DNA from 2 places in the Mesorhizobium sp. LCM 4577 genome. Region 2 is predicted to be linked to the other one. Evidence: predicted binding sites of a transcription regulator. Region 2 holds the regulator's gene; the other holds the start of a gene.
What was found. Region 2 encodes PhoB, which activates phosphate uptake and scavenging genes when phosphate is short. Its sites were predicted from a motif close to TGTCATNNANCTGTCAT; they were not measured.
Positions count from the first base shown of each region.

Region 1: LCM4577_RS14375 (ceramide glucosyltransferase) is a predicted target of PhoB. The motif match lies at 2,026-2,042, and genes of this name have one in related genera.

Region 1 is NZ_MDDU01000011.1:116,816-121,311, reverse strand. It holds gene LCM4577_RS14380 (O-succinylhomoserine sulfhydrylase) at 1-710, shown strand, start outside; gene LCM4577_RS14375 (ceramide glucosyltransferase) at 729-1,871, opposite strand; gene apaG (Co2+/Mg2+ efflux protein ApaG) at 2,145-2,537, shown strand; gene LCM4577_RS14365 (Hsp33 family molecular chaperone) at 2,589-3,620, opposite strand; gene argF (ornithine carbamoyltransferase) at 3,744-4,496, opposite strand, start outside.
Region 2 is NZ_MDDU01000056.1:54,452-59,783, forward strand. It holds gene pstB (phosphate ABC transporter ATP-binding protein PstB) at 1-625, shown strand, start outside; gene phoU (phosphate signaling complex protein PhoU) at 646-1,353, shown strand; gene phoB (phosphate regulon transcriptional regulator PhoB) at 1,371-2,060, shown strand; gene LCM4577_RS33455 (ROK family protein) at 2,386-3,621, opposite strand; gene xylF (D-xylose ABC transporter substrate-binding protein) at 3,888-4,928, shown strand; gene LCM4577_RS33465 (sugar ABC transporter permease) at 5,159-5,332, shown strand, end outside.

The DNA.
Region 1 (4,496 bases), on a different contig from region 2:
CGACGCTGGAGGTGGTCGACATTGCCGCGGTCGCCAAGCTCGCCAATTCGATCGGCGCGCGAGTCATCGTCGACAATGTCTTCGCCACGCCGCTGCAGCAGAAGCCGTTGCAGCTCGGCGCGCATATCGTGGTCTATTCGGCGACCAAGCACATAGACGGCCAGGGCCGCTGTCTCGGCGGCGTCATCCTGTCCGACAAGAAGTGGATCGACGAGAACCTGCACGACTATTTCCGCCACACCGGCCCGAGCCTGTCGCCCTTCAACGCCTGGACCCTGCTGAAAGGCCTGGAGACGCTGCCGCTGCGCGTGCGCCAGCAGACCGAGAGCGCCGGCAAGATCGCCGATTTCCTCGCCGGCCGCCCGGAGATCGCCCGCCTCATCTATCCGGGCCGCGCCGATCATCCGCAGGCGGATGTCGTGAAGAAGCAGATGTCTGGCGGCTCGACGCTGATCTGCCTCGACGTCAAGGGCGGCAAGCAGGCGGCCTTCGCCTTCCAGAACGCGCTCGACATCGTGCTGATCTCCAACAATCTCGGCGACGCCAAGAGCCTGATCACCCATCCCGCAACCACGACGCACAAGAACCTGAGCGACGAGGCCCGCGCCGAACTCGGCATCGGGCCCGGCACGCTCAGGCTCTCCGTCGGTCTGGAGGACACCGACGATCTGCTGACCGACATCGAAGAGGCGCTGAAAGCGGCCAAATAGGAAGCCGCGACCCAAATTTCAGGCGAGCTCTTCCAGCTCGGTCATGGCCTTGGTGCGGATGGTCATGGCATTGCCGCGCCATTCGACGGCGCCGCCGAACCAGGCGCGCGCCCAGATGGCGGGCAGCAGGACGTCGCGCACGATCATCGCGGTGACGCTGCGCGGCGACAGGTACCAACTCTTGGCAGAGGCCAGCAGGCACTCCGGCAGATAAGCGATCGCCAGCACGCACAAGGCCGTTGTGGGCAGGCTGATGCCGGCCCCTGCGGCGGCAATCAGCGCCAGCAGCAGCGGCGTCGCCGCGCCGGTCAGGATCTCCGGCGCAAAGAAGAGCGGGAACGTCACCCGGCGTAGCCGCGCCCAGCGCGTCTGCCGCGACCAGATCTCGGCGAAGCTGCGCTGGCCGAGCGGCTGCTCGAAAGGCGAGGCGACGAGATTGACGCGCAAGCCCAGGCTGTTGACCAGCTTGGTGGCGGCCGCGTCCTCGGCGATCTCGGCGGCCAAAGCCTGGATGCCGCCATTGGTGTCCAGCATCGGCTTGTTCCACAACATGCTCTTGCCTTGGGCGAAGCCGAGGCCGAGCGCCTCGCCGGCATATTGCCAGCGCGCCTGCAGCGTGTTGAGGAAGGCGCACTCGACTTCGGCCCAAAAACCGTCCGGCCGCGAGCCGATCGGCGTCGAGCAGACAAGGCCGGTGTCCGGCCGCCAGGCCGCCATCAGGTGCTGCACATAGTCCTTCGGCATCAAGACGTTGGAATCGGCGAGGATCACCCAATCGTGCCGCGCCGCCCGCCAGCCCTTGACGCAGTTGTTGAGCTTGGGATTGGCGCTGACGCGGTCGTCGCCGATCAGGAGCCGCGCCGGAACCTTGGGGTGGCGCACGATCGCCGCATCGATGAGCCTCACCACCGGGTCCTCGGCATGCGCGACGCAGAAGATCAGCTCATAGCCCGGCCAGTCGAGCGAGAAGGCGCGCTCCAGGGTCTCCTGCGTGAACGGCTCGACGCCGCGCGACGGCACGATGATCGAGACCGGCTGCGGGCCGTCAGGCGCCGCAATGACATGGCGCCGTTTCAGCCGCGAGGAGGCGAGCAGAATGCTGGCGAGATTGGACAGAAGAAGGGCTGACGAAGCCAGGCCGGCTGCGATAGTCAGTTCCATCGAGATCTGGTCACTCTATCTCTTTGCTTTCACGCAATTCCGGACGGAAAACCGCTCACACTTTCCTGGAATTGCTCTTGGCCGCAGCCAGCCATTCATCCGTTGCAGAGCGCCCGAGTCACCCCGCACGGTTTGTGCACACCAACATTGTCATGTGTCACTTAAATGACATTGTTTTTCGGCACGTGCGCTACAAGGCTGGCAGGATGGTCGGCGCTGCGTCCGTAACAGCGAAGCGCGACCAATGTTCCGCCGCGGCAACCGGAGTGGCCCATGTATCGCGCAGTGACGCGCAACATCGAAGTGCTGGTCAGGCCCTTCTATCTGGAGGACCGCTCCGATCCGTCCGAGAATCGCTATGTCTGGGGCTATCAGGTGACGATCGACAACCGCTCCGACGAATTCGTGCAGCTTTTGTCGCGCTACTGGCACATCACCGACGGCCAGGGCCGGGTCGAGGAGGTGCGCGGCGCCGGCGTCGTCGGCGATCAGCCGGAACTCAATCCCGGCGACAGCTATCAATACACGTCAGGCTGCCCGCTCTCGACGCCGTCGGGCATCATGGTCGGCCACTACACGATGCGCAACGGCCGCGGCGAGACGTTCGATATCGCCATTCCCGCCTTCTCGCTCGACATGCCGGGGACGAAGAGGACGGTGAATTAGAGAACTTGAGTTCCTCGCCCCCGCAAAGCGGGGAGAGGAACCGGAGCTTTCTCACTCCGCCGCGAACTCGGCCGGATCAAAGTCGTATTGCGTCGAGCAGAACTCGCAGGCGACATGAATGCCGCCGTCTTCGGTCGAGTCCTTGATCTCCTCGGCCGAAAAGCCTTCGAGAATGCCGTGGATCTTCTCGCGCGAGCAGGAGCACTGGTCGGCGACCGGCACACTGCTGAAAACCCGCACGCCGTGCTCGTGGAACAGCCGGTAGAGCAGCCGCTCGGCGCCGACCGTCGGATCGATCAGCTCGGTCGGCTCGATGGTGCCGAGCAGCGCCAGCAATTCCTGCCAGGAATTGTCGGCCGGATGGTCCGTCACCTCGCGGTCGTCGCCGTCGCCGCCCGAAATATCGGGAATGCGCATGCGCTCCGGCGCCTGCGGCAGGAACTGCGCCAGGATGCCGCCGGCGCGCCACTGCTCGCGCGCGCCGGCCGGGCCGGGCGTCACCAGCTTGGCGACCGACATCTTGATGTCGGTCGGGATCTGCTCCGACTGGCGGAAATAGGTGCGCGCGGCGTCCTCCAGCGAGGTGCCGTCGAGCTGGACGATGCCCTGGTAGCGCTGCGTATGCGCGCCCTGGTCGATGGTCAAAGCCAGGACACCGTTGCCAAGCAGCGTCTGCTGCGAGGCCTCGCCGGCGGCGACCAGCGCCTCCAGCCGGTCGGCATCGAAGCGCGCATAGGCGCGCAGCGCATGCGGCGTGGTGAAATCAGCCACCAGCATGTCGACCGGACCGTCGGTGCGGGTCTGCAGGATGAACTTGCCCTCGAACTTCAGCGAGGTGCCGAGCAGCACGGTGAGCACGCAGGCTTCCGCCAGCAGGCGGGCGACCGGCTCGGGATAATTGTGACGGCTCAAAATGGCGTCGAGCATCGGCCCGAGCTGCACGGTGCGGCCGCGCACATCGAGCGGCGCGACCTCGTAGGGCACGACGTGATCGTCGCCGGCGAAGCCGAATTCACCGAGTTGGGGTCTATGCTCAGCCAAGGTATGGGTTTCCAACATGACAAAACTCCGGGGCGCAGCCATGCAACCCGATGAGCCGCATGCGTCGAAGCGCGTTCAATTTACGTGATGGCCCGCAAATAGGCATCACATATCCCCAGATCAAGTTGACCCCGATCGGGCCGGAAGCGGTCAGGTCGGCCCTTCTCAAGCGCCCAGGCACCAGGCCAGCACCGCCTTCTGGGCGTGCAGCCGGTTCTCGGCCTCGTCGAAGACCACCGAATGCGGCCCGTCGATCACCTCGTCGGTGACCTCCTCGCCGCGATGCGCCGGCAGGCAGTGCATGAACAACGCATCGGCTTTGGCCTTCGCCATCAGCGCGGCATTCACCTGATAGGGCAAGAAGACGTTGTGGCCGCGGGCGCGGTGCTCCTGGCCCATCGAGACCCAGCTGTCGGTGACGACGCAGTCGGCCTGGTCGACGGCTTCCTCGGCGGACTTGGCAAACCGGACCTTGCCGCCATTGGCTTTCGACCAGTCGACATATTTCTCGAAAGGCTCGCTGCCCTCCGGCACCGCGACATTGAGGTTGAAGCGGAAGCGCGCCGAGGCTTCGAGCAGCGAATGCAGCACATTGTTGCCGTCACCGGTCCAGGCGAAAGTCTTGCCGGCCACCGGACCGCGATGCTCCTCATAGGTCATGATGTCGGCCATGAGCTGGCAAGGATGCGTGTCGTCGGTCAGCCCGTTGATGACCGGAACCGTGGCGTTCTCGGTGAGCTCCAGCAGCCGGTCATGCGAGGTGGTGCGGATCATGATGGCGTCGACGTAACGAGACAGCACTTTAGCCGTGTCGGCGATGGTTTCCGAGCGGCCGAGCTGCATCTCGGTGCCGGTCAGCATGATCGTCTCGCCGCCGAGCTGGCGCATGCCGACATCGAAGGATACGCGCGTGCGCGT
Region 2 (5,332 bases):
GACCCTGCTGCGCGTGCTCAACCGCATCTACGAGCTCTATCCGAAGCAGACCGCGGAAGGCCAGGTGCTGCTCGACGGCAAGAACATCCTCGACCGCTCGCAGGACCTCAACCTGCTCAGGACCAAGATCGGCATGGTTTTCCAGAAGCCGACCCCGTTCCCGATGTCGATCTACGAAAACATCGCCTTCGGCGTCAGGCTCTATGAGAAGATCAGCAAGGCCGAGATGGACAGCCGCGTCGAGCAGGCGCTGAAGCGCGCCGCGCTGTGGAGCGAGGTCAAGGACAAGCTCAACGCCAGCGGGCTCAGCCTTTCCGGCGGCCAGCAGCAGCGCCTGTGCATCGCCCGCACCGTGGCGGTCAAGCCCGAGGTCATCCTGCTCGACGAGCCGGCCTCGGCGCTCGATCCGCTGTCGACGGCCAAGATCGAGGAGCTGATCGACGAATTGCAGGCCGACTATACGATCGTCATCGTCACCCACAACATGCAGCAGGCGGCGCGCGTCTCGCGGCAGACGGCGTTCATGTATCTGGGCGAGCTGGTGGAGTTCGACCGGACCGAGAAGATCTTCACCTCGCCCCGCGAGAAGCGCACCCAGGACTACATCACCGGCCGCTTCGGCTGAAGACATACGAGGACATCATCATGGCCGAACATACCGTCGCCTCCTTCGACGAGGATCTGAGGCAGATCAGCCGGCTCATCAACGACATGGGCGACCTTGCCGCCTCGATGGTCGGCGCCTCGACCAGGGCGCTGCTCGAAAGCGACAATGCGCTGGCGCAGCGCGTCGTCTCCGACGACGCCATCATGGACGCAAGGCAGCGCGAGCTCGACGACCGCGCCATCACGCTGATCGCCAAGCGCCAGCCGATGGCCGACGACCTGCGCAGCGTGGTCGGAGCGATCCGCATGGCGGGCGACCTCGAGCGCATCGGCGATCTCGCCAAGAACATCGCCAAGCGCGTCGGCTCGGTCGGCGTCAGCGCCGCGCCGCGCGACCTCACGCATTCGATCGATTCCATGGCGCAGATGGTGCTGATCCAGGTCCAGGGCGTGATCCAGGAATACACGGTGGGCGATGCCACGGCGCTGGCCAAGCTTCGCAACGACGACGAACGCATCGACGTCAAATACACATCCGTCTTCCGAGAGCTGTTGACCTATATGATGGAAGATCCGCGCAACATCACCGCTTGCACGCATCTTCTGTTCTGCGCCAAGAACCTCGAGCGCATCGGCGACCATGTGACCAACATCGCCGAGAACGCCTATTATGTGTTGACCGGCACGCAATTGCCCGCCAACCGTCCGAAGCAGGACGAGACGGCAATGTCGGCGCCGGCGGCCTGACGGAAAAGGTTACCCCGATGATCGCGCCACGCATCATGGTGGTGGAGGACGAGGAGCCGCTGGGGGTGCTGCTCCGCTACAATCTCGAATCCGAGGGTTACCAGGTCGAAGTGGTGACCCGCGGCGACGAGGCCGAAATCCGCCTTCAGGAAAACGTTCCCGACCTGCTCGTGCTCGACTGGATGGTGCCGGCGGTGTCCGGCATCGAGCTTTGCCGGCGCCTCAGGATGCGGCCAGAGACCGAGCGGCTGCCGATCATCATGCTGACCGCGCGCGGTGAAGAGAGCGATCGGGTTCGAGGTTTGTCCACCGGCGCCGACGACTATCTGGTCAAGCCGTTCTCGACGCCGGAGTTCATGGCGCGCGTCAAGGCGCTGTTGCGCCGCGCAAAGCCTGAGGTGCTGTCCAGCGTGCTCAAGGTCGGCGACATCGTGCTCGACCGCGAATCGCATCGCGTCTACCGCAAGAAGAGCGAGATCAGGCTCGGCCCGACCGAGTTCCGGCTGCTCGAATTCATGATGCGCCACCCCGGCCGCGTGTTCTCGCGCAGCCAGCTGCTCGACAATGTCTGGGGCGAGACGATCTATATCGACGAGCGCACCGTGGACGTCCATGTCGGCCGCCTGCGCAAGGCCGTCAACAACGGCCGCATGCCCGACGTCATCCGCACCATCCGCGGGGCGGGCTATGCGATCCGGGAGGATTAGGTTCGCCGTTCGCAGAATGACGCGTCCGCTACCGGATCGCATGCGTTGGCGAGTAGCCGGGACGGTCGTGCTTCGTCATCGACGGGCGGAGCAAGGAGCGTAGCGACGCAGCGCAGACCCGAGGATCCATTCCGTGACGTCGACGCGCTGCGGCGGCGCAGAATTCTGCTCGGCTGCGCCCGACGTCCGAGGTAACGGAATGGATTCCAGGGTCTCCGCGACGGAGCTTCGCTCCTGCTCCGCCCTGGAATGACGAAGCTTCGGGGCCTTCGCTAATCTCCGGTGTCCAGCGGGACACTCGAAACCAACGATCACTCAAAGTGGCTCAAGCGACGTGCTTGCCCGCTCTTGCCTGAACCCCCGGCGCGAAAATCTCCTGGTCGACGAAGGTCAGCGCGCGCATGGCGCAGCCTTCGCGGATCAGCGGCAGCTCGTTCGGCTCGGTGTCGAAGGAGATCGATTCCGAATGCTGGCCGCCGGCGGTCTGGGCGATCGCCTTCCTCAGCGCCGGCTCGATCAGGTCGAAGGCGGCCGCGCTGACGCCGACCATGGCGACGGGCGCCGGATCGATGAGGGCGAACAGGCTGCCGAGGCCGAAGCCCAGCGCCTCGCCGGCCCGGCGATAGGCCTCCCGCTCGGGACCTTCCTCGAGCCGGGCCTTCGCGGCAAGCGCGCGCATGTCGGCGTCGCCGACGTCCGTCGGCGCGGCATCCTCGCTTATGCCCATGGCGCTGCGCCAGATGGCGTAGTTGCCGGCATAGGCCTCCACGCAGCCGCGCCGGCCGCAGCGGCAAAGCGCGCCGCCCGGACGGTGGATCATGTGCCCGAACTCACCGCCGGAGGAATGTGTGCCGGTGAACAACTGGCCCTTTAGCACTAGGCCCATGCCGATGCCGTGCGACAACAGAATGGCGATGAAATTGTCGCGATAGCGGTTGGGGTCACGCCACTGCAGCGCCACCGCCATCATGTTGCAGTCGTTCTCCATGGTGGCTGGAATGCCGAATTCCCTCTCGAGGATGTCGGCAAAAGGAATGTCGGTCAGCGGCGTGATCGGCGACCACAGCATGGCGCGCGCGTGGGAATCGGTAATGCCCTGGATACCCATGGCGATGCGGGCGACGCTGCCGACGTCGAGGTCGGGATCCTGCAACCGACGCCGGACGATCGCCATGCATTCGCCGATCAGTTCTTCACGCGGCATGACAAGTGTGTCCAGGCGCTGCTGCTCCTCGGCAATCACCTGGCCGGCATAGTCGATGACGGCGACCGACAGGAAGTTCAGCGACAACACCACGGTCAGCACCGCGGCGGCTTCGGGGTTGAGCGCCAGGCCGATCTGCGGCCGGCCGCGTTTCAACGCCGTCGGCTCGCTGGCCTTGCTTTCGGTGAGAATGCCTTCCTGGATCAGATCGGCGGAAATCGCCGAAATGGTCGAGTGGCTGAGCCCGGTGGTGGCCGCGATCTCCGTCCGCGATGGCTGACCGGCGCGGCGCACGGCCGAAATCACCATGGCGCGGTTGCGCCGGCGCAGATCGTCGTGGCGGATTCCGACCGACATTGGCTGAAGTATTTCCTCCTGGTCATCACGGCTTGATGATGCCATGGGCCGCCGGTGACATGCTAGGGATACTGGCAGAAGCAGCCGACGCTGTCATTATTTATTGCGGAGCTCGAAAAAAAGTTCGCGGCACCTCAAAAACCATCAGAATCCGAGTTGACAGCGGCACAGCGTTGGATCAGTGTTTTTTCGAGGCTCGAAAAAAAGCCTCTGTGCCGGCCTTCGGGCCAGTCTGGGTCGCGCCATACGGGCGCAGGGAGGATATCATGAAGAAATTCGCAGCCGCCATCCTGGCGGGCGTTGCCATGTCGCTGACGCTGGCGTCGGTCGCCGAGGCGAAGGACAAGGTGATCGGCGTCTCGTGGTCGAATTTCCAGGAAGAGCGCTGGAAGACCGACGAAGCGGCGATGAAGGCCGCCATCGAGGCCGCCGGCGACAAGTATATTTCGGCCGACGCGCAGTCCAATCCGGGCAAGCAGCTGACGGACGTCGAAAGCCTGATCTCGCAGGGCGCCAACGCGCTGATCATCCTTGCGCAGGACGCTTCGGCGGTCGGTCCGGCAGTGCAGAAGGCGCTCGACGAAGGCATCCCGGTTGTCGGCTACGACCGCCTGATTGAGAACAAGGACGTGTTCTACCTGACCTTCGACAACAAGGAAGTCGGCCGCATGCAGGCCCGCGAGGTGTTCAAGGTGAAGCCCGAAGGCAACTACGTCTTCATCAAGGGCTCTGGCGCCGATCCGAACGCCGACTTCCTGTTCTCGGGCTCCATGGAAGTCCTGAAGGACGCGATCGACAGCGGCAAGATCAAGAATGTCGGCGAGGCCTATACCGACGGCTGGCTGCCCGCCAACGCGCAGAAGAACATGGAGCAGTTCCTGACCGCCAACGACAACAAGGTCGACGCGGTCGTCGCGGCCAATGACGGCACCGCCGGCGGCGTCGTCGCGGCGCTGACGGCGCAAGGCTTGGCCGGCACCGTTCCGGTCTCCGGCCAGGACGGCGACCACGCGGCGCTCAACCGCATCGCGCTCGGCACGCAGACCGTGTCGGTGTGGAAGGACGCGCGCGAGCTTGGCAAGAACGCCGCCGAGATCGCCTCGCAGCTCGCCGGCGGCAAGAAGATGGGCGATATCGCCGGCGCCAAGGACTTCACGACGCCCGGCGGCAACACCGTCAAGTCGCTGTTCCTGACCCCGATCGCGATCACCAAGGACAATCTCAACGTCGTCATCGACGCCGGCTGGATCAAGAAGGACGAAGTCTGCGCGGGCGTGCCCGCCGGCAGCGTCAAGGTCTGCAACTAAGTCTGCCGGCTCTCGATCAAAATCCTTGCGCCGCGGCAGGAGCGGTTCAATGAACCGCTCCTGTTCCTTGTTTACCGCAATCCCGAACGGAAAACCGCTACGCACTTTTCCTGGGATTGCTTTGAAGCCGCGGCGTTTTCTCAAAAAGATTTGTGTTTCCGCCCCGCGCGGATAGTTTTTAGGCTCGATTTCGGTATCCGCGTCAGACGGCAAGCCGGCGGGAGGACATCATGACCGACACGACGTCTACCACACCGGCAGACACTGCGCGGGCATCCGAACTCGGCGCCGTTGCCCGGTTCCTGAAGGCGACCGAGCTCGACACCCGCATGCTCGGCATGATCGGCGCGCTGCTGCTGATCTGGGTCGGGCTGCATGTGATCTCCAGCCTGCGGCTTGGCGTC